DNA from 4 places in the Clostridium sp. LBM24168 genome. Region 3 is predicted to be linked to each of the others. Evidence: riboswitches for the same ligand, from Rfam matches in the RefSeq annotation. Region 3 holds a riboswitch; each other region holds the start of a gene.

Region 1 (6,169 bases), 510 kb from region 3:
ATTTCACTCATACACATCTGTCTTGGTCCAAAGGCAATTTCTTCATAGACCGTAGGACAGAAGAGCTGGGTATCGGAATTTTGAAACACGAATCCAATTTTTTTGTGAAATAGCCTAGAGTACTTGCCATTTTCCATCTGTTTTTTACATATGTTAACCTTATCAAAATAGTAATTTCCACTATCCGGGAATATTATACCATTCAGCAGTTTTAAAAATGTGGATTTTCCACTTCCATTTGCACCTATAAGAGCAACAGACTCACCATTTTCGATATTTATGTTTATATCTTTGATTACTTCCTCATCCTTGTATTTAAAATATACATTCTCAATCTCTATCATATAATTTGCTCCTTTATCTCATATAAAAATACAATAATATAATTAATATACTCGCAGCACAATAAATCAGATCTGAAAAAGTAAACCTGAATTTTGAAAAATAGCTGTATTCTCCCGTAAACCCTCTACACTCCATAGCAGAATACATTTCATTTCCCATCTCATTGGACTTTAAAAACAATCCTCCCATTATTTTAGTAATCGATGAATGTTTGCTGTTATTCTTTCCTATGGATTTAAGCTTTAGAGAATAAAACATGTCCAATGCAAATTGTCCTAGTATGTAGATATACTTCAAAGTTATATCAAACACGAGTATAAATATGTCTGGTATAAAAAATATTTTTAATGACCTTGTCACATGGCTCCATTTGGTAGTACAGGAAAAAATATTTACAATCATTATCGTACCGAATATTTTGAATATGAGCATAATGCTATTAAGAACATTTTTCATCAATATAGATGGTATGAGCATTATAAAAGTAAATATTGGTATTATAAAACTCAAGAGTAAAATATTTTTTATTTCTTCCGCATCTAGAAAACTCAGCATCAATAGAAAATATATATCTACTGCCGCAACATATACGGGATTTCTAGAAACCGACAAAAATATTATATTTAAGAACATAAATACAAGCTTCACCACTGGATTTATTTTATATATGATTCCGTTTTTTAACTTATCTCTTCTTTTTATAAGAGAAAGTACCTTCAAAATAGAAAATATACTCTTATCTATAAATCTATCTGAATCATTTTCAGGCACATAGTCGTCTTTTTTAAGAAGCCAATCTTTCAAATTAAACACCTTCAATTCAAACTTTATTATTTATTTTTTGTCGGAAAACAGTGCAATAAATACAATTATTACCACTATAATACCACAAGCACTTATTATACTGCACATTATAATTAAACTTTTTATCATCCTATTATCCACCTGTTTAATTGTTTTGCAGCCCACAGAATACATACCAGCATCCCAATCCAATTCCCAGTCCTTTTTTTTGCTGTTCTATGACAAAATCCTTCATTCTATCCTTTTCAACCAGTATTACTTCTATATCTTCAGCTTCCTCCAGTTCCTGCCTGGGATTTATATTTTCAGGCAATTTCTCATCTATATCCACATTCACCAGTCTTATTGTATCTGAAAGAAGTGCGGCATTGGAATACAGGAGAGGACTTATAGATTTAACTCTTCCTATATATCCCGTTTCCTCTTTCAATTCTCTAAGTGCATTTTTTTCTATATCATCATTTTCCATAAGTCCTGCCGGAAATCCAATTATATAATTATCAACTACCGGCCTGTATTGCTTTATAAGTACATATCTATTGGAGGGAATCAGTCTGGCTACCATTACTACAGTATTTACAAAATTAGTTCTCTCTATGCTTTCCCATTTCAATTTTTCATTCTGTTTTCCTATATAAGTTATTTCATTTAATGATATCCACTTTCCCTTATATAGTACTTTTTTCGTTAATTTTCTCATAAATATTCCTCCTAAACAGATTTCATTTTTTTGACTTCTTCTCCTATTATTCTAAATCCTTTTTCTATATCTCCGTCGCTTGTCCTCGAAAATCCAAGTCTAAATGTATTTTTGCCTCCATCATCTACATAAAATAAATCTCCGGGAGTAAATATTACCTGCCTTCTGCAGCATCTTTCAAGAAGTTTTCTTGAATCTATATTCTCAATTTCCACAAAAACATGCAGACCTCCCTCTCCATATATTTTATCATAAGGAATATATTTTTTAGCAAATCCAACTGCCAACTCATATTTGTTCCTATAAAATTTCCTTGCCTTTTTAATGTACTTTTCAAAATTTCCTTCTTTAAGATAATCATAGAATACAGCCTGATCCAGAAAAGAGGTGTGTATGTTCCTGCCTCTCTTTGCACTTTCAAGATATCCTATAAGTTCTTTATCTGCAAGTATCCACCCTATTCTCAGACCCGGGAAGAGTATCTTTGAAAAGCTGCCTACATAAATCACACTATTACCACCACCGCTAAGTGCAGCAATTGGTGATACATGATCACTTAGATATCTCAGTTCTTCATTGAAACCATCCTCAATTATAGGAACATCATACTCTTTAAGAGTATTATACAATTTTGTTCTTTTTTCAGGAGACATTACAACCCCCATTGGGTTGTGATAGGACGGTATAAAATATGCCAAACTAAATTTGCGTTTTTTTAGATTTTCTCTTAAAGCATTAAGGTCTATCCCATCTTCATTCATCTTAATTCCTGTTATATTTAATCTATGCAGTTTCATAATCTTTATAGCCGTATTGTGAGTCGGATTTTCACATAATATATTATCTCCTTTATTTACAAGGCATGACAGTATAATATTAAATCCTTCTGTAAATCCATTAGTTACAAGTATATCTTTCCCGGAAACATCTATACCCTTGTCTGCCATATATTTGACAAGATATTCAATAAGTGGCTTATATCCCTGTGCATATCCATAATTCAATATTTTCCCGCCTTCTCGCGATACACAATTCAAAAATGATTTTTTAAAATTCTCAACATCAAATAACCTGTCATCAGGAGCTATACTTTTAAATGATATCATTCCTTTCTCCCACTTTATTTCGCTTTTGATTATATCCAATTTTTCTGATTCCCTTGCATAACTATTTATGCGCTTATTCCAGTCTATATTCCACTTTTCCTGAAAATCTACTTTTACATCAGATACAAAAGCTCCCTTTCCTTTCTTCATATGTACAAGGCCTTCATCTTTTAGAAAATCATAAGCACAAATAACTGTATTCCTGCTTACCTTCAATCTTGAAGACATTTCCCTGGTGGATGGAAGTTTTTCACCTGAAGTCATCATTCCTCTAAGTATCATATTTTTTATATAATTTTTTATCTGTATATAAACAGGACTTTTATCATCAATTTTTATATCAAAAAACATAATTATAAATTCACCTCTCTATATATTTTTACATAAATCAATACATAAATAAAGATGATATACTGTAATTTTTTACAATACATCATCTTTATTTATAAAATACTCAAAATTTAGTGTTAAAATGCAGGGATTATACTTCCCTTGTAATTATCCTCTATGAATTTCTTGATTTCAGGCGAATTTACCGCTTTCACAAGAGCCTTCACATAAGGTTTGTCTTTGTCTTCTTTCTTAACTGCAATTATATTTGCATAAGGTGACTCTTTTGATTCTATAGCAAGTGCATCTTTAGTTGGATTTAATTTTGCCTCTAATGCATAATTTGTATTTATAACTGCTGCATCTACATCACCCAATACCCTAGGAAGTTGTGGAGCATCTAACTCCTGAATCTTAAGGTTCTTCTTGTTTTCAGTTATATCCAACTTAGAAATAAGCTCTCCATCTTTAACCTTTACAAGCCCTTCACGTGCTAACAGTTTAAGAGCTCTGGAACCATTTGTGGCATCATTTGGTATTGCAATCTCAGCACCATCTTTGAGATCTTTTAAATTTTTAACCTTATTTGAATACACTCCCATTGGTTCAAGATGAACTTTTGCCACAGAAACTAAATCCGTACCATTTTTCTTATTATAGTCTTCCAGATATGGTATATGTTGAAAAAAATTTGCATCTAACTCACCAGACGCAAGTGCCTTATTTGGTGTTACATAATCTGTAAATTCTTTTATTTTAAGTTCATATCCTTCTTTTTGAAGTATAGGTTTTACCTTTTCAAGTATCTCTTCATGGGGTTTAGGCGTAGCCCCTATTGTTATATCCTTTTTTTCACTTTTTGATGTATCACTACTTCCAGTATTTCCTCCGTTGTTACTTCCGCATCCTGATAATGCTGCTAAAACGAATACAGAAGAAAATATAATTACCAGTATCTTTTTGATGTTTTTCATACAAGTTCCCCCTCAATTAATTTAATCAAAATAAAAACCCGAGAAAAATCCCGGGTTTGAAACCTTAATGATTTTCTCATCTTTCAGCTTTCGCTGTAGGAGTTAGCACCAATGTATATAATACTGGTTGCCGGACTTCATAGGGCCAATCCCTCCGCCTCTCTTGATAAGTTTATTTTGATTTACTTTTTCACGTAATTGATTATATCATCATGTATTTTATCTGTCAATGCAGTTCTCGACAATTTAGAACTTAAATAAAGAATAGCCTGTATAAATATTAATACATTATTTATGCAGGCTTCTATTTATCTATTTAATATTTTCATGATGCATAAATTTTCTTAGAAGCGACTTTACAGTTTTCTTTCATAGAATACTCAACTATATTATCCAGAAGTTGGCTGTAAGACATACCTACTGCTTTTGCACTCTTTGGAAATAGACTATTCTTTGTCATTCCCGAGAGTGTATTGAGTTCAAGTACATAAGGTATATTGTCCTTTATCATAAAATCAACTCTCACATATACTCTACACTTCAACACATCCCAACATCTAAGAGATATTTCTTCAATTTTACTTTGAAGTTTCTCTTCAAGCTGGACAATTATTTCATCTGAAGCACCTTCAGTATATTTTGCCTCATAATCAAAAAACTCTGTTTTCGGCTTTATTTGAATTAGTGGCAATGTCTTTCCGTTTAAAATACAGCAGGTGATCTCATCACCTTTTATATATTCCTCAATCATAACTTCCTCATCATACTTTAATGCCAAATTTACCGAGTACTCTATATCTTCTTTCCTTTTAACTATATTCGTCGCTACACTTGATCCTCCTGAATTTGGTTTTACAACCAGCGGATAACCCATTTCACCCAGATAGTCATAATCTATTTCATCTGTTGATTTGACACAAATCCATCTTGCAGTTTTGATTCCAGCACTCTTCAATACCTTTTTTGTCATGTCCTTATCCATACATATGGAACTTGTAAGTGGCCCACAGCCAGAATAAGGTATATCTAAAGTTTCCAGCACAGATTGGACAGTCCCATCTTCTCCAAATTTTCCATGAAGTGCTATAAAGGCAAAATCCATACTTCCTGTTTTATCTATTATATCTCGCTTATTATCTATAACAATTGGAACTACTGTATACTTATTTCTATCAAAGCAACTCATTATTTCTTTCCCAGAATCTAGTGATACTTCTCTTTCTGAGGATATTCCCCCCATAATAACTCCTATTTTCATATCAATTCCTCCGCTAAATACTGTTTGTAATACCCTTCATCTTCTATTTTACACATCATCCAATATAAAAAAAGAGCCACCCAATAAACATTTTCAACCTGTTGTGGTTCCCTGATTTTCCATAGAGCTCAAAATATCATTCATGTCTGCAATGGCTAACCCGATGGAGCTGTCTGCTATCCCATAATATATATATAACTTACTTTTTATTTTCACAGCTCCACAAGGGAAAACAACATTTGAAAAAAATCCTTCTGTTTCATAATGCTCATAGGGATATAAAATTGCTTCCTTACTGCGCCCAATAACCTTTGAAGGATCATTTATATCCAGCAGAAGTGCTCCCATGGAATAGCACTCATTTTCGTCTACTCCATGATATAATTCTAGCCATCCAACATCTGTTCTTATAGGTGGTGCACCTGCACCTATTTTTTTAGAATCCCAGCAATTCTCCCTTGTGCATGCCAATAGCTTGTGGTTTCCCCAATTTATCAGATTGTCGGATTCAGATATCCAGATCATAGGTTTTCCAGTACTTCTGGATACCGGTCTATTCAGTGCAAAGTATTTTCCTCCTATTTTTTCTGGAAAGATTACCACATCTTTGTTCTCAGTATTAAATATATTACCCAACTTTCTATAATTTTTG
Region 2 (6,169 bases), 1.0 Mb from region 3:
ATTTTAACCCTGCCACTCCCATATTGAATTCAGTCATAAGTTGTATTATATCAGGTTTAAAATTAGACAATAAAGTATTTAATCTAAAGGTGTTAGGAAAAGCTACTCTACATTCCGGATAGGGAAAAAATTTTATACTAAAAAATCTTTGAATATTATAACTTTCATTTTTTTCTATATCATTTCCAGGTGCAAATATTAAATACTCAATATTGTTTACTTCGTAATACTCTGCAAGTTTACTTAGGGTATTCGTAACTCCATTTATCTGGGGTAAAAAAGTATCTGTAAAAATAGCTACTTTCACATTATCCCTCCTATACCTTTTGGTAGATTATAATTTTCTAAATTTTCTAAATTATTGATGTTAAAATAGACTATTGATTCTACTGTCATATTTATAGTTGATACAGCATAAATTATATCTCTTAGAAATGACCTCCTTTGTTTAAAATATCTTTTCTGCATATCAAAAACAATTGATAATACATTCCTTTGCGGTAAATTTCTACTGTCAATTAATTTTAGTCTGCCAAATATGAGAAGAATTTGTAAATTAAAATGAAGCAATATTTCATATGCTATATGCTTAAAAATATTTTTTTTACTGTATTCCTCAGTATGATATAGACAGAAATAATCACTTATATAATGACACATAATCCCAAGAATCATCGAAAATTGATTGATATCCAGTTCGTCATGAGAAAGTTGATTAAAACATTTAGATACAATATGCAAGCTATCCTTCAAAGTATGGGGATTCCTGCAAGAATTAGGAGAAATATCTGGTTTAATATTTCCATACATAAAAATTATTTTGTTTAATTTAAAATTTAATTCTCTTAAGCAATGTTTATATACAATTTTAGAAAATAATATATGTGTATTTATTATCATTACCTTGACACCTCTTTACATATTCCCCTAATATAATAATATTTCCTATAGCTGCTTTTTGACTGCATGTTTGTGTTAAGTTTTATTTAAGAGATATTCATGTATGTTAAATTCACAAATTTTTAGATTTTAATGATTGCTCAAAAACAGATAAACTAGAAAAGAGTATTACAAAACCAGGTACATAGTTCTGTAATACTCTTTTCTAGTTTATAATCCACACTTTTCGAGTGCTTGTTTTAAATCATAGATAATATCCTCTGCACTTTCAAGCCCTATACTGAATCTTATATATCCATTCCTAAATTTTTCCGGATAAAAATTTATTCTTTCATCATTCGGACCTGTATAGACAATTAGACTTTCATCATGTCCAAGAGAAACTGCCGGAATAACGAGTTTAAGAGAATTTATGAATTTATTGTGAGTTTCGCTATCTGCTTTAAGTGCAAAAGCTATGACTCCAGAATACATCTTCATCTGCTTTTTTGCAATTTTATGTTGTGGATGGCTCTCAAGTCCAGGATATGCAACAAATTTCACGGATGGATTTGACTCCAGATATTGTGAAACTTTAAGTGCAGTATCACTGTGCTGTTTCATACGAAGAGGTAATGTCACAACTCCTCTCATTATAAGCCATGCATTGAACGGACTTATTGTACCTCCAAGATTAACCATAGCTTCACTTTTTATTTTGTCTATAAGTTCTTTCTTTCCTATTACCGCTCCACCCATTGCATCACCGTGTCCATTTATATACTTTGTCAAACTATGAACTACCAGGTCAGCTCCAAGTTCAAGAGGATGCTGTAAATATGGAGATGCAAAAGTACTGTCCACACTAAACAATGCTCCAATAGACCTGGCAATTTTAGCTATTTCTGCAATATCGCTTATCTTCGTAGTTGGATTGCCAGGTGTCTCAACATGAATAAGCTTTGTATTAGGTCTTATTGCTTTTTTTATTTCTTCCAGGTTGGATGTATCTACAAGCGTAGCTTCTATTCCATACTTGTCTGGAAGATACTGGTTAAGCAGTCTGTAAACTGCTATGTATGATACATTCGAACATATTACATGAGATTTACTTCTAAGAAATGTAAAAAATACTCCTGCAAGTGCTGCAACCCCACTTGCCAGTACTACACAATCTTCACCACCCTCTAATGCAGCCAGTCTTTGCTGAAGGTAAAGCTGATTTGCAGAAGTATTCCTTGTATAAAGCATCTGGTTTGGATCACTCCAATTAATTGATGATGCATCCTCTGGAAGTTTGTAACAATTTGCCATAGTTATAGGACGCCTAATAGAGCCTGTCTCTTTATCAATACCATTGCCTACATGTACACATTTTGTTATAAAACTAGTTTCCTTGGTCATATGTTTCCTCCTTGTAAATTTAATAAATATTTGTATTAAAAAAAGCCGTCTTTCATAAGAAAAACAACTTTAATTTCATAAAATATTTTTCTTATCTCTCAGAATATTCTGCTGGAATTAACACCATACATCGATATACAAATGTTGGTTGTCGGGTTTCAAAGGGCCAGTCCCTCCACCACTCTTGATAAGATTCAATTATTTAATTTATTTCATAATATACTAGAAAAAATTTATTGTCAATAAGTTTAATGGTAATTTGATCTTTAACTATTTTTCTTCTCCATATCTAGAAGCTTTTTCTTTATACCTAACCCACCTGCATAACCAATCAAATCTCCATTGGAACCAATAACACGATGACATGGAATGATAATCGCAATAGGATTCTTATTATTTGCCATGCCTACTGCACGGTATGCTTTAGCATTTCCTATGCTTTCTGCTATATACTTATAACTACAGGTTTCCCCATAAGGGATATTCTGAAGTGCTCTCCATACTTTTCCTTGAAATTCAGTTCCCTGTGGTGCCAGCGGTATATCGAAAACTTTCCTTGTCCCACTAAAGTACTCCTCAAGTTCCTCATATACCCTTTTAATTAAGTATGTCTCAATACACATTGTATATTCAGGAATATTTTCTCCAAAATATATATGAGTGATATTTCCGCTGTTTTCGGCAATAACTAACTTCCCGATTTTAAATTCATAGCAATATGCGCTGTACATATTATACCCTCCATTCATTATTCTTTACATATCATCTTCATATTCTTTACGTATCTTATTTTCACGTTTTTTTGAAATCCATCCTACTCCCCACATACAGAAAAAAGTAATAGCGAATGAACTTAAAAAAATGATAACTATTTCTATAAAAAACATTACGATATTCTGTCTATTTTGTATATATTTCATGTAATTTGACACACTAGCAATTATTGTAACTGCTGAACTTGAAATCAAGCTATTCAGCAAATATATTCTATTTCCATGTTTCTTTGAATCAAATATACCATTTCCTTTTATGACATTTCTTATAAGAATGTAGAATGATCCACCAAAAAATGCAATAAATTCCGTCATATAGGAAGTAAATGGTTCATCCAATATAAATTGCTTATACAATACAGAAATTAATAAAAAAACGGAAACCATCTGAAATGCATCGCTGGCTATCTTATGCTGTTCAGCTATAATTCTCTCATCTTTAAAATTTTTATTTATCATTTATATTCCTCCCAAAATAAATCATTTAATGTTCTATTTAATGTTCTACATATGGCAATACATAATCTAAGTGATGGATTATACTTTCCAGCTTCTATCATACCAATTGTCTGTCTTGTAACCCCTATTTTTTCCGCAAGCTGTTCCTGGGACAAATCACATTCTACTCTTGCAATCTTCATACGTTTGTTCTTCAAGTCTATAACCTCCTTACACTATTTATTATAATATATATGTGTATAAATGTAAATTATATATTTCATTTTGTTTTATATTTTATACTTTTACAATTGAGGTTTACAAGTACTTTCTATAAAATATAAATTTTAATTGAAAATTATGATATTATTTTATATATAATACTTTCATGAAAGGACGATACTAATGAACATTTCAATCAGACAGGTAAAAGATGAAGATCTTGACGCAGTCGCAAAAATTGAAACAATATGCTTTCCAAAAGCGGAAGCAGCTACAAGAAAATCCTTGAGGCAGCGTATAAAAATATTTTCGGAAAGTTTTTTTGTAGCAGAAGAGGATAAAAAAATAATTGGCTTTATAAATGGATGCATAACAAATGAAACTGCCATCTATGACGAACTGTACAAAGAACCTTCTCTACATATTCCAAATGGAAATTATCAGACAATTTTTGGACTTGATATATTACCAGACTATAGAAACAATGGGAATGCAGCTAAATTGATGAATCACATGATAGAGGCATCCAGACTCTCCGGAAGAAAAGGATTAATTCTCACCTGCAAGGAAAGACTTATTCACTATTATGAAGGATTTGGATATATAAACAAGGGAATATCCAGATCAGTACATGGGGGTGCAACTTGGTATGATATGATACTTAAATTTTAAATTATAAGTGCTCCATGAAAAATTCAACATGGAGCCCAATTACTTTAATCTCTAAAATGGATGTCAGTTTTTGACTGTTTTTTTAATATATCTAGGTTCTATCATATCATAGGGATTTATAAAATCTTCAAATTCTTCTTCCTTTAAAATCTTTTCTTCAAGTACGATATCTTTTATAGACCTTCCTGTATTAATAGCTTTTTTTGCAGCTTGAGCCGCTTTATTGTATCCAATATAAGGGGACAGTGCCGTTATCATTCCTATGCTATTATTTAAAAGCTGCCTACATTTCTCTCTGTTTGCAGTTATTCCCTTAATGCAATTATCTTTAAAAGTCTTTATTCCATTACACAAGGTCTCCAAAGATTCAAATAAATTGTAAAATATAACTGGTTCAAATGCATTCAATTCAAGCTGACCAGCTTCTACTGCCATTGCTATTGTGACATCATTTCCAATTATGTTAAATGCAATTTGGTTTAATACTTCAGGTATAACAGGATTTACTTTTCCTGGCATTATGGAAGATCCATTTTGTACAGCCGGAAGGTTTATTTCTCCAATTCCAGTCCTCGGTCCTGAAGACATCAGTCTCAAGTCATTAGACATTTTTGACAAATTGACTGCACATGTTCTTATCGCTGAAGATATATTGGAAAAAGCATCCAAATTTTGGGTAGAATCTATCAAATCATCTGCCTGGCAGAATTCTATTCCAACAATTATAGAAAGATTTGGAACGATTTCCTCTATATATTCACAGTCAGCATTTATTCCAGTTCCTACAGCCGTTCCCCCTATATTTAATACTCTCATATCCTGCGAAGCTTTTTTTATTCTTATGATATCCCTTTTTATTACGGCACTATATGCCTTAAATTCTTGACCGAGTGTAATTGGAACAGCATCCTGTAATTGGGTTCTCCCCATCTTTATAACATCTTTGAACTCTTCACTTTTTTCTTTTAATTCCTTATATAATTCGTTTAATTGCCTTATAACTTTCAATACCAACCTCAAGGTAGTAATTTTACCTGATGTTGGTATAACATCATTTGTAGACTGTCCCATATTGACATGGTCATTTGGACTCACAATACTATAATTTCCCCTTTCACCGCCCAGAAGCTCTATAGCTACATTGGCTATAACTTCATTAGCATTCATATTCATGGATGTACCCGCACCGCCTTGAACAGGATCTATAATAAATTGTTCTCTAAACTTGCCTTCAATTATCTCATTACAGGCCTCTACAATTGCATGTCCAATTTTACCGTTCAATATTCCAATTCCACAATTCGTTATTGCAGAAGCTTTTTTAACCTGAACTAAACTTTTTACAAATTCTGGGTTCATTTTTAGTCCCGTAATATTGAAATTATTATATGCCCTCAAAGATTGGACCCCATAATAAGCATCCTTTGGAACTTCTTTACTACCTATAGAATCACTTTCAATTCTAAAACTCATTTCAAATAAACCTCCTATTAAATATAATCCATAAATATTTTTGCAATAATTTGGTCACTTAATATCATATAGAACAATTACATTTTTATTATTTTATTTAACATTATAAACAAGTAATAATCATATTTCAAATATATTTTTATTATTACTGACGTATTTTTATTATTATTGCTTATTTAATAATAAATTATTAATAAACAAATTAAAAGAATTATAATTCTTTTGCCACATTTATATAAATTATCTGAATATTTTACTGCTGCAGATTATAAATACAAATGCTTTTTCCTTTTGCAGATTATTTAACT
Region 3 (6,169 bases):
TTGTCTATATTGGTATATCTGCTTACAAGTTCTTTTATATTTAAGGATTTGCTGTTTAAAAACTCATAAAAATCCTCATATCCCAAATTCACTTTTAAGCTCGCAAGCTCATAGAGAAAATCAGGAATTTTTTTTGCTGGAATATCTCCATAGTCTTCACCCATTCTAGCTGAATTTGATCCAACCTTTCCTCCCAGTAATACTGAATACATAGGTATAAGTCCTTCTTTGGTTCTCTTGGCTCTTCCATGAAGTCCTATTGTACCTTTTTCATGCTGTGCACATGAATTAGGACATCCTGATATATACATTCTTGGAAGCGCAGCTTTTATGTTTGATGGTGCCTCTTTAAATTTTTCCTTGATTCCTTTCAATAAATTCTGGGAAAGGCAAAGTCCAAGTTGGCATGTAGATGCCCCAACACAGGTTAGTGAATTATCCATGTTATATCTTGAAGTAAATTTATCTATCACAGAAATAAGTTTTTGTGCATCCTGTTCTTTTAAATCTCTTATAAAAAATCCCTGTGTATTTGTTACCCTGATTGATATTTCATAGCCCAAGTTTTTGACAAAATCCAGAACCTCATCCAAATTGTCAGCATTTAGGTTTCCACTTTGAGGATGTACATAAACCGCGTAATATCCAGCCTGTTTCTGAGGAAATAGTATATTGCCAAGTTCTCCGGATATTTTGACATCCTCAACAATCTGAGATGTACGATTCACTATAAATTCATCTTCATCTATATGAATATCCAATCCACCTTTTGATTTCAATTTATCTACTTCTTCGTCGAATCTTTCTATAAATTTTTTCTCGCCAAGCCTCATTAATATAAATCTTATTCTTGCTTTATTCTTGTTGGTTCTGTCCCCTTCTGCCTCAAATAGATTCTTCATTGCCTGAATATAGTAAAGAATATCTTCTGCATTCACAAAATCTCTAAGCTTGAGCGCCACCCTCGGACTTCCACCGAATCCACCAGCTCCATACAATTCAAATCCTCTTTTTCCATCTACAATCCTGGCAATAAATCCAAGATCCGATATTGTTGCATTTCCTGTATCAGCTTGGCTATTTGAAAAAGCTATTTTATATTTTCTTGGCATATTCATTGTAGTAGGATCTTTTATTAAATAGTTGGTAGCCGCTTTCATATATGGAGTTACATCAAACACATTATCAAGCGAAACTCCTGACAACGGCGAGCACTCGATATTTCTGACAGTGTTTCCACCTGTCCCTTTTGTTATTATACCTACATCTATGAGAGATTTCATTATTGGATATGCATCCTGCAGATCAATACTATGAAATTGAATATCCTGCCTTGATGTAAATTTCAACTTCCCCTTTGCATATTTTTTGGCAAGTTCACTTAGGCATTGAAATTGTTTTAAGCTTATAACTCCACCAGGTATTCTAGTCCTTACCATATAAGTTTCCTTTTTTCTCTGTTCATACACTCCCATGGAAACCCTAAATGCCTTGAATCTTACAGGATCTATATCTTTTCTTTCGTACTGTTCAGATTTATCTTTTATACTCTCTATTGCGTTATAATTATCCTGATTTATATCTATCATATAAAACACACCCCTTAATAATTTACATTAACAATTTAAATAACCTTATATTCAAGTTTTTCTACAATTTTATTTTGATCTATTTTAAACAAATTGAATACAGTATCTTTTTTTTCCAGTGATAAAATCCCATAGAGTATATTAGGATCAAATGCAAGTCTTTTATCTTCTTCAGAAGGTCTTGATGGAGATTGAGGATGAGAATGATAGTTTCCTATCATTTCAAATTCCTTTTTTCTAATCGTCTTTATAACATTGAACTGTTCTTTTGGATCCATCGAAAAATGTTCATTACTGTGATCTATATTAGTCAGAGCATATACCTCCTTTATAAATATATCTACTCCAGACTTCTTCCCAGCAAGATAGCCACAGCATTCATCCGGCAATTCTCTCCTTGCCTGCTCTATAATTTTTTCATACTCCAACTTATCCATATAAATCATAATTTATCACCCTTTTAAACTTCCTGTTTTTAAGTCACAAGCTGCCTGTTCATAGTCTATAAGATTTTTTATAGTAGGATGTTCACCACATATTCCACATTTCTTATTTTTACCGACTTTTATTTTTCTGAACTGCATTGTCAGTGCGTTATATGTCAGAAGATATCCTGCAAGATTACCTCCAAGTCCAAGTATATATTTAAGCGCTTCGGTTGCCTGAAGCGATCCTATTACTCCACCCATAACACCGAGTACTCCTGCTTCCTTGCATGTTGGTACTACACCAGCTGGAGGTGGTGATTGAAAAATACATCTATAGCAAGGAGTACCATTGTCAGGTATATAGGTAGTCAGCTGACCCTGAAATCTTATTATACCGCCATGTGAAAATGGCTTCTTGGAAAGTACACAGGCATCATTTATCAAAAACTTGGCTGGGAAATTATCCGTACCGTCTATTATAAAGTCATAGTCCTGATCTTTTATAATATCCAAAATATTATGTGAATCTACAAGTTCATCATAAGTTATTACATTTACATCATGATTTAACTCGTTTATGGTTTCCTTCCCGGATTGCACTTTAGATTTACCTACATCTTTCGTCTGATGTATTATCTGCCTTTGAAGATTAGATAAATCAACTACATCCCCATCTACAAGTCCAATAGTTCCTATACCTGCAGCAGCAAGATACATTGCGGCAGGTGCCCCAAGTCCGCCTGTACCTATAATAAGTACTTTTGAATTAAGAAGTTTTTCCTGCCCTTCTACTCCAACTTCGGACAATATTATATGTCTTGAATATCTTTCAATTTGCTCTTCATTAAAATCCAAGAGCTCCACCTCCCATGAAATACAAGAAATCTATCTTATCATTCTCCTTTAATACAGTATCGGAAAATTTATCTCTATCTACAAATTCATCATTTAACTGTACTGATACCATATCCGGCATTTCAACATTTTCAATTTTCAAAATTTCAGTTATTGTTACTCCATCTTTTATATCCTTATCTTCTCCATTTACTTTTATATTCATAACTTTCCTCCTAATTATAATTGTCTAAATATTTTCCATCATTGCGAAATCCACACCAACGGTAAAATTATATTCACTAAAATATTTCCTGTTTTTAAAAATTTATATCTTCAAAAGGATCTTATCCATTGCTATTTTATATGATATCTTTTAATCATAAACTTCTGACCGATATGGTTAAAAGTTTATGAAACTACATTTAGCAGTAATTATAATTTCATTCCTAAAATCCAATATAAAATAAAAACCTTCCTGTTTAAGATTACAAGAAAGCTTTTTCTACACTTTCTCATCTTTCAGGTATATACCTGCTGGAATTAGCACCGTTGAAATAACATATTCAGGTTGCCGGGCATCATAGGGCCATTCCCTCTGCCTCTCTTGATAAGAATCAATTATTTAATTAATTTAAATATTAACATATTCAAATTAATTTTGTCAATATAATTTACAATCCGATATTTATTATCATTGACTTATTAGATAAAATATTTTAGTATTTAAGCATAAATTATATTCTTAAATCTATTCATGAAAAAATATATAGGAGATGTACAATGCAAACTGAATTATTATTAGTAAGACACGGACAGACAGAATGGAATACCCTAGGTAAATTCCAGGGATGCTCAGATATAGAATTGGCACGAGAAGGAATCCTCCAAGCTGAATATCTTGCCAAACATCTAAATGGAAATTTCGATTGCATTTATTCAAGTCCACTAAAGCGAGCTAAAAAAACTGCAGAACTAATTGCAAAAAATACTGGAAAACAACCTGTAATAATAGATACTCTACGTGAAATTAATTATGGAAAATGGGAAGGACTAACTTCCGAGGAAATTTTACATAACTATAAAGAAGAATATATCAGATGGAAAAATGCTATCAAGGAGGGTCCCCTGTGCGGTGGTGATTTAAGCTTGAAAAATGCCTGTGAAAGGGCCGGAAATACTTTAATAAATATCGTAAATAAAAACAGGAATAAAAAAATTGTAGTAGTAGCTCATGGAGGGATATTAAAAGCTGGATTAGTATCATTATTTGACTGGGAACTCATAATGTATCATAAAATTATACTTTTAAATACATCTGTATCCAAAATAATTTTTGACGATAATTTAACCCCAATGATATATAGCATAAATGATACTTCTCATTTACCAAAATAAAGTACTTCATCATTTAAATATATAAAGTGTAGCCTTACTGCATAATAAACCTAAAATCATACCAGACAAAATATCTGTAGGATAGTGGACATATAGATAGAGTCTAGAAAATGCTATTAAAAATGCTGCTGTAAAAATTTCAATGGAATATCTTCTAAAGTACTTAGATAATATCCCTGCTGCTGCAAAAGCCGCCGTAGTATGCCCTGAAGGAAACGAGTAAGACAATGGCTTTGAAATCAAAAGATTTATTGTGCTGAATTTCACAAATGGTCTAGGCCTTTCAACTACATGTTTAATTATACCTTCACTTAATATGGCCCCCAAAATCACTGAAATCAAAGTAACTATACCTGCTTTTCTATATCTTTTATTGATAATCAAAAATAATGCTATTATAATCCATATGATACCCATATTTCCAAGGTAGGTAATAGCAATCATTATTTTATCTATAATGATGCTGTGCATATTTTTTTCTATAAATTGAAGTAAATAAAAATCAAACTGATAAACTAAAGAGAACATAATACTTTTGCCCCGCTTATTTTTTATTAAATATTATAGCATAAAAAAGGAGTACATATCCCCTATACTATGTACTCCTTTTTTTGTCTAAATTTTACGAGGAAAAACTATTAAACTATACTCTTATATTTCACTTTACCTTGTATACTGAATTTGCTAATTGCATCTTCAAGCACCTTGAGTCCATATTCAAGTTGATCATTGGTTATTACAAGGGGTGGAAGAAATCTAATTACATTGCCGAACAAACCAGCATTCAAAAATATAACTCCATGTTTAAAACAGTAATCTATAATATTCTTTACAATTTCTCCATAAGGCTCCTTTGTAACTCTATCTTTTACAAATTCAAGACCTATCATCGCTCCAAGCCCTCTTACATCACCTATTACATTATATTTGCTCTTCATTTCATTAAGTTTATCTAATATATATTTTCCAATTTTATTAGCCTTATTGCAAAGTTTGTCTTTTTCTATTTTTTCTATTACTTTAAGTGCTGCAACACATCCCAATGGGCTTCCTCCATATGTTCCTCCAATTCCTCCTACACATGCAGCATCCATAATTTCAGCTTTTCCTACAACTGCACTCAATGGGATTCCATTTGCTATAGACTTTGACATCGTTATGATATCAGCTTCAACATCAAAATGTTCATGTGCAAACAACTTTCCAGTTCGTGCAAATCCAGCTTGTACTTCATCAACTATAAATACTATATCATTCTCATTACATATTTCTTGAAGAATACTAAAATATTCTTTTGGGGGTACCACAAATCCCCCTTCACCCTGCACAGGCTCCGCTATTAAGCAAGCTATCATATCCTTTGATATAACAGTATTTAACATAGTCCTCAACTTTTCTGCACAAGCTATACCACATTCGGGATATTTGCATCCAACCGGACACCTATAACAGTATGCTGCATCTGTTTTATAAGTTTCGGTTGAAAAAGGTCCAAATTCATTTTTATACGGTTTATATTTACTTGTTATTGACATAGTCATATTTGTTCTTCCATGAAAAGATCCTTCAAGCGAAATGATTCCAGATTTTTTTGTATAGGCTCTTGATATTTTAATAGCATTTTCTACAGCTTCAGCACCACTATTTGCAAACATGGCCTTTTTTCCATAATTACCAGGAGTAACTTCTACAAGTTTCTCTGCAAGTGCAATATAAGGTTCATACATATTAACGTGAAAACTTGGATGAATATATTTGTCAAGCTGTGATTTTACAGCTTCAACTACCCCATCATCTCTATGACCAACATTCTGAACTCCTATAGCTCCTGCAAAATCAACAAACACATTTCCATCTATATCTTTTATAAGTGCTCCTTTTGCCTCATCTACAAATATAGGTGCAGAACAACTTACTCCT
Region 4 (6,169 bases), 1.1 Mb from region 3:
TTCTGATGAATAAAGAAATAATAAGCAATAATATTTCAAAGAGTATTTCAAAAGAAAACTTAAATATGATATTGTGTATGTTAAAAATAATAAAATATGGTTCAATAACCCTAGTTATCCAGGATGGAAGAGTAGTACAGGTGGAGAAAAATGAAAAAGTAAGATTGGTATGATAATCACTACTCTGTAAATTTCTACACTTTAATGTGCTAAAAATATAATTAGAAATAGATCTTTACAGGGTAGAAACATATCATTTCAAAATATCAAGGGTTATATTATTCAGTCATAATTTTAATGATTTCCTTGTCAGTTTCCTTCATTCCCTCCTTTGCGAGTTTTCCTACATTGCGTATAGTGGCTTCGACTCCTTTTTTTACAATCCCATCACCATCTCTGAACTGTTGTCCATTTTTGTACATATAATACCCCAATATTCCTGCATCTACTCCTGCTGCAATTTTAGCTGCACAAGATGCTTTAGCTCCATCGCAGACAATTCCAGAAACTATATATAGTGCATTGACAATTGTATGGGAAATTTCTTTGTAACCTCCATCATAAAGATAAGCAATGCCAGCGCCACTTCCTGTGCCTGCACTGATAGCACCGCAATATGCAGAAAGTCTCCCGATGCCAGTTTTCTGGTGTATTGTGACTAAATCTGAAACAATTAAAGCTCTATAGAGTTTTTCTTTTGATACTTTCAACTCATTAGCGTATTCAATAACAGGGAGTGAAGCTGCTATCCCCTGATTTCCGCTTCCAGAAATAATAATAACAGGTAATTCGCACCCATTCATTCTGGCATCTGAACCTGCAGCTGCTTTGGCCTTAGCTTTTATTTTAATATCAGAACCATATGTAGAAAGTAAAACACTTCCTATATTAGCACCATAATTATTTTTTAATCCTTCTTCTGAAATTTTTGAATTATAATCAATTTGTCTATGTATAATATCTTCTATATCCTTTATATCTACGGAATTTGCAAAATCAATAATGTCCTTTACATTCAATAATTTCTTGTCACTGAGACCATCATCCTTTGACACTTCTATTTTTTTGTGATAGAGTAAATTACCATTTTTCTCAATATAAATAATATTTGTATGGTAATTTACGATTCTTATTTTTACAAATGAATTTTTATAAAATAAATGCATTCCTATGTCAAATATAAATTCTGTTTCTGCAGGTTTAACTTCAATTGAATGTGTATTCATATAATCTTTAATTTTTTGTTTTTCTGTTTTTGTTACCTCTGAAATAACTTCTAGTTTTTTTTAGGAATTTCCTGCTATAATTCCTGCTGCTGTTGCAGCTTCTATGCCCTTTAATTGATTTGTATTGGGAACTATAACACTTTTAACATTTTTGATAATATTTCCGCTAACCTCTACAATAACTTTTTCAGGTATATATTCTAATACTTCTCTTGCCTTTGCCGCAGCATATGCAATTGCAATTGGTTCAGTGCATCCTGTGGCTGGTATAAGTTCTTCCTTTAAAATTTGTATATAATTTTTATATTTTAAACTACTTTTTTTCATATTGTCACTCCAAATCTACTTTTTATTATAATGCACAAATTCATATGTAGAATATATAAAAATAGTCTTTTATGAATAACATTATACAGGGTTTTAAGAAAAATAGCATTAAAATTTATAGTAATTTGCACGATTAAATTAAAATTTTATATTGACAAAGCATTTGAAATAATATATAGTATATATAACTTACAACTAAATAAGAACTTCTTATCAAGAGAGGCAGAGGGACTGGCCCTATGATGCCCGGCAACCTGAATATAGTTTTATATTTAACGGTGCCAATTCCAGCAGGTTAAACCTGAAAGATGAGAAACAAAAGGATATAACTTCCTGTGGTTTCTCCATAGGAAGTTTTTTAATTTGTATGATGGTAAGTTAAATATTTTAGTTGGCTGACTAGAGAAACTAGAGGTTAAATTAGGATTATCTGTAGAAATTCAATTCTGCAATAGATGAAATTTAACCTCTTTTAATTTGTTTAATAATACCGGAATAAAATCAATAATAGATGATAAAAAGGAGATTGATAAAAATGAGTAGATTATTCACATCGGAATCTGTTACAGAAGGGCATCCGGATAAAATATGCGATCAGATATCAGATGCAGTATTAGATGCAATTATTGAACAGGATAAGAATGGAAGGGTAGCTTGCGAGACAGTTGTAAATACAGGACTTGTGCTGTTGGTTGGAGAGATATCAACCAAGGCATATGTGGATATACCGAGAATAGTTAGGGAAACTATAAGTAATATAGGGTATAATCATTCAAGGTTTGGCTTTGATGCATCCAATTGTGCTGTAATAACGTCTATAGATGAACAGTCTCCAGATATTGCACTCGGTGTAGATGAATCATTGGAATCTAAAAAGGGCGAAAAAGACAATATAGAAAAAATTGGGGCTGGAGATCAGGGAATGGTTTTTGGATTTGCAACAAATGAAACTCCAGAGTATTTGCCACTTCCAATAGCGCTTGCACATAAACTTTCAAGAAAGCTGGCTGAAGTGAGAAAAAATGGAGTAATTCCATATCTCGGACCGGATGGAAAGACGCAGGTTACAGTAGAATATGAAGGAGATAAACCTTTGAGAGTGGATACCGTGCTTGTATCTTCACAACATGAAGAAAATGTGATACATGATGAAATTGAGAAAGACATAATAGATAAGGTAATTAAAGTAACAATACCTGAAGAGCTTATAGATGCAAATACAAAATATCTTGTAAATCCTACTGGAAGGTTTGTAAAGGGTGGACCTGAAGCTGATTCAGGCCTTACAGGCAGAAAGATAATAGTTGATACCTATGGTGGTTATGGAAGACATGGAGGTGGAGCATTTTCAGGAAAGGATCCAACAAAGGTAGACAGATCTGGTGCATATGCGGCAAGGTGGGTTGCGAAGAATCTTGTAGCAGCAGGGATAGCAAATAAAATTGAAGTAGAAATAGCTTATGCAATAGGTGTTGCAAAGCCTGTATCTATAAGTGTAGATACTTTTGGTACAGGTAAAATAGATGATGAAAAAATAGTAAAAATTATAAATGAACTGTTTGATTTAAGACCGGCTGCAATTATAAGAGATCTTGATTTAAGAAGACCTATATATAAAAATACTGCTGCTTATGGTCATTTTGGAAGAATAGATATAGATCTTCCCTGGGAAAAACTTGATAAAGTTGAGGAGATAAAAGCTATTTACAAAAATAAACAAAGTTTAGTTTTTAATTAGATCTAGTTCGGCTGACTAGAAAACTAGAGGTCAAGTTGAATTTATTATTGAGATGAATCATTTGTATAAAATCTTTTTAATAAATATAACTTGGCTTTTTTATTGTAAAGATGGGTTAGTATATTTTCTTATCGAGAGAAGCAGATTAATTTCTGAAAGATGAGGAAGGAGATATGAAAAATGAGTGCAATATTAAATGATGCAATGAAGTATATAGACCAGTCTCAAAAGGGGTATCTAGTTATGACAGATGAATTTAAAAAAATCTGCATTATAAAGATAGATGAATTTATAAGTAATTATGCGGATATATATTTTATTGTAGATAAAGATGTTAAAAAAATGAAAATTGGTTCTAAAGTCAATATTTACTTTAAAAATAATGTGCAGAAAAAGTGTAGTGTGTTCAAGAGTATACGTTTTTCGGGGAAATTGGATGAGATAGTATATTCTAATGAAAGTTATATGACATTAAAAGCTTTAATAAGTAAAAAAAGAGGCAGAAACTATAATGTATATAAATTGAAATTGGAATGTGTAAATCTATGCGATTATATCAAGCCATTACAAGAACTAAAAGAAATAATTTAGTACCAAAATTTGTGGGAGGGTGAATGAAATGATAAATATAGAAATACCGCAATCTTATGTAAGTGGAAAGAATATTCTAGATAAAAGCGGTAAGTATATTTCAACATTTGGAAAATATGCATTGATTATATGCGGAAAGTCTGCATGGAACAAGGCTGGAGAAAAAATACTTATGAGTTTTATAAGGGAAAGAGTAGAATATAAAATTGAAAAATATCAGGGATATTGTACATCTGATGCTGTAAAAAAATACTCAAAATTAGCTTATAAGCTGAAGGTTGATGTTGTACTTGGTGTAGGAGGAGGAAAAATACTTGATACGGCAAAGGCCGTAGGTGATAAAATAGGCCTTCCTGTAATTACTATTCCTACTGTTGCTACAAATTGTGCTGCTTCTTCTAATGTTTCTATAATATATGATGATATTGGAAGATATATTGAATATATGCCATTAAAAAATTTGCCAAAACTTATCTTGACTGACATAGATTTAATACTTGAATCACCAATACGATATTTAAACGCAGGCATAGGTTATACATTATCAGTTTTCGGGTATTATGGTTATATAAAACAATCAGAATCTTCAGTAAATATGCTAAAAAAATATATTAATGGGTTATACGGAGAATTAGATGAGGATATTAATGATGAACATTATAGAAAATTAATAGATTCTATTGTGGTGTTATCAGGAATGATTCAAAATTATAATATAAGGAAAAATCCAATTAAAATATATAATTATATAAGTGATAATCTAACGTATATTTCTGATACAAGGTATAATCTCCATGGTGAAAAAGCCAGTTTTGCACTTATTGTTCAGCTTGTTCTTGAGAATAGAAGTGAAGATGAAATATTTAAAGCTATTGGTCTACTCGATAAACTTGGATTGCCTATTACATTAAATCAACTTGGAATAAAATATGGCTCCAAAATTAAAATAGCAAATATGATGGATAATATTTGCTTTGAATGTCGTAAGGAGAGAAGCCTTATCAAAAAGGCAATAATTAAAACAGATGAAATGGGTAATGTATATTTAAGAAAAAAGAGTAGTGGTAATGATCAAATTTTAGATGCGATTGTTTAAAACAAAAATACTACCTATATAATAGGTAGTATTTTTATTAATGCTCTCTGGCAAAATGAAGTTTTTTCAATATTTCTTTTTTCAATTTTATAAACTCCAGATCAGTTCTATCTCGGGGCCTTTCAAGGTTTATGTCTACAATTGCTTCTATTTTGCCAGGGCGCGGTGTCATAATTACTACTCTGTCACTTAAATAGATTGCTTCATCTACATCATGTGTGACCAATATCATAGTAGTACCTCTTCTTTGCCACAACTCAATGAGTTTATCTTGAAGATCCATTCTTGTAAAAGCATCCAGTGCTCCGAGAGGTTCATCTAGAAGAAGTACTTTTGGATCATTTATAAGTGCGCGGGCAAGGGAAGCCCTTTGCGCCATGCCACCTGAAACTTGATGTGGATATGAATTTTCAAATCCTTCAAGTCCGGTAAGCTTTATATATTCATGGATTTTATCTTTATTATCTTTATAAATTTTTCTTGCCTTGAGCCCTGCGGCAATATTGTTTTCTATTGTTTCCCATGGGAAAAGATTTGCCTGCTGAAATACATAGCCTCTTTCAAAACTGGTATTACTAATTTTTTCGTTATCAATAAATAATTCACCGGACTGAGGTTTGTCCAATCCTGCTATCAATCTCATCAATGTTGTCTTGCCGCATCCTGAGGGCCCTATAAATGAAATGAATTCTCCTGCTTTGATATTTAGATTTATATTTCTAAGAGCTTCCACAAGGTTGCCATTGGCATCTATATATATCCTATTTACTTCTTCTATTTTAATAGAAGCATTATTGGTGCTGGAGGATCCTGTCATTTTAAAAGCCCCCTTTGCCATATAAGTACTCTGTCCCTGATTTTAAATATTATTGCAAGTACGATTGAGAAAACTATTGCCATTATAACTATTGCTGCATAAACTTTAGCATAATTTGACCAACCTTTGGCCCAATTTATATACCATCCAAGTCCAGCTTCGGCACCGAGCATTTCTGAAACTACAAGTGTAGTGAAGGAAAGACCTGTAGCCGTATAGATTCCAGTAAATATAGATGGCATTGCGCCTGGAATGGCTATCTTAAATATCAGAAATCTTTCATTTGCGCCAAGTGTCTTAGCTGCCTCAAAATAGGATTTTGGTATGTTCTCTATACCTCCACAGGCCATAAAAGCTACGGGAAACCATACACA

Evidence for each region. A riboswitch is a leader RNA that binds a small molecule or an ion and turns the genes downstream of it on or off. The one in region 3 is predicted to bind S-adenosylmethionine.
Region 1: linked by a shared signal. The riboswitch ahead of ACSVC9_RS10860 (MetQ/NlpA family ABC transporter substrate-binding protein) and the one ahead of thiS (sulfur carrier protein ThiS) in region 3 are both predicted to bind S-adenosylmethionine.
Region 2: linked by a shared signal. The riboswitch ahead of ACSVC9_RS08235 (trans-sulfuration enzyme family protein) and the one ahead of thiS (sulfur carrier protein ThiS) in region 3 are both predicted to bind S-adenosylmethionine.
Region 4: linked by a shared signal. The riboswitch ahead of metK (methionine adenosyltransferase) and the one ahead of thiS (sulfur carrier protein ThiS) in region 3 are both predicted to bind S-adenosylmethionine.

The regions. Positions count from the first base shown of each region.
Region 1 is NZ_CP196861.1:2,174,088-2,180,256, forward strand. It holds gene ACSVC9_RS10840 (energy-coupling factor ABC transporter ATP-binding protein) at 1-344, opposite strand, end outside; gene ACSVC9_RS10845 (energy-coupling factor transporter transmembrane component T family protein) at 358-1,158, opposite strand; gene ACSVC9_RS10850 (NUDIX domain-containing protein) at 1,295-1,849, opposite strand; gene pdxR (MocR-like pyridoxine biosynthesis transcription factor PdxR) at 1,861-3,306, opposite strand; gene ACSVC9_RS10860 (MetQ/NlpA family ABC transporter substrate-binding protein) at 3,423-4,259, opposite strand; SAM riboswitch class I at 4,333-4,432, opposite strand; gene ACSVC9_RS10865 (D-alanine--D-alanine ligase) at 4,585-5,517, opposite strand; gene ACSVC9_RS10870 (glycoside hydrolase family 130 protein) at 5,611-6,169, opposite strand, start outside.
Region 2 is NZ_CP196861.1:1,669,442-1,675,610, forward strand. It holds gene ACSVC9_RS08225 (glycosyltransferase family 4 protein) at 1-307, opposite strand, end outside; gene ACSVC9_RS08230 (zinc dependent phospholipase C family protein) at 304-900, opposite strand; gene ACSVC9_RS08235 (trans-sulfuration enzyme family protein) at 1,111-2,283, opposite strand; SAM riboswitch class I at 2,372-2,477, opposite strand; gene ACSVC9_RS08240 (methylated-DNA--[protein]-cysteine S-methyltransferase) at 2,550-3,014, opposite strand; gene ACSVC9_RS08245 (DUF6773 family protein) at 3,039-3,515, opposite strand; gene ACSVC9_RS08250 (helix-turn-helix transcriptional regulator) at 3,512-3,712, opposite strand; gene ACSVC9_RS08255 (GNAT family N-acetyltransferase) at 3,900-4,388, shown strand; gene ACSVC9_RS08260 (aspartate ammonia-lyase) at 4,452-5,861, opposite strand.
Region 3 is NZ_CP196861.1:2,685,775-2,691,943, forward strand. It holds gene ACSVC9_RS13290 (sulfurtransferase TusA family protein) at 1-1,589, opposite strand, end outside; gene ACSVC9_RS13295 (M67 family metallopeptidase) at 1,625-2,035, opposite strand; gene ACSVC9_RS13300 (HesA/MoeB/ThiF family protein) at 2,042-2,872, opposite strand; gene thiS (sulfur carrier protein ThiS) at 2,862-3,077, opposite strand; SAM riboswitch class I at 3,364-3,468, opposite strand; gene ACSVC9_RS13310 (histidine phosphatase family protein) at 3,635-4,249, shown strand; gene ACSVC9_RS13315 (phosphatase PAP2 family protein) at 4,259-4,777, opposite strand; gene gabT (4-aminobutyrate--2-oxoglutarate transaminase) at 4,888-6,169, opposite strand, start outside.
Region 4 is NZ_CP196861.1:1,578,144-1,584,312, reverse strand. It holds gene ACSVC9_RS07810 (DUF2292 domain-containing protein) at 6-173, shown strand; partial or broken gene ACSVC9_RS07805 (L-cysteine desulfidase family protein) at 279-1,553, opposite strand; SAM riboswitch class I at 1,761-1,868, shown strand; gene metK (methionine adenosyltransferase) at 2,089-3,291, shown strand; gene ACSVC9_RS07795 (hypothetical protein) at 3,472-3,882, shown strand; gene ACSVC9_RS07790 (iron-containing alcohol dehydrogenase) at 3,911-4,978, shown strand; gene ACSVC9_RS07785 (ABC transporter ATP-binding protein) at 5,016-5,795, opposite strand; gene ACSVC9_RS07780 (ABC transporter permease) at 5,792-6,169, opposite strand, start outside.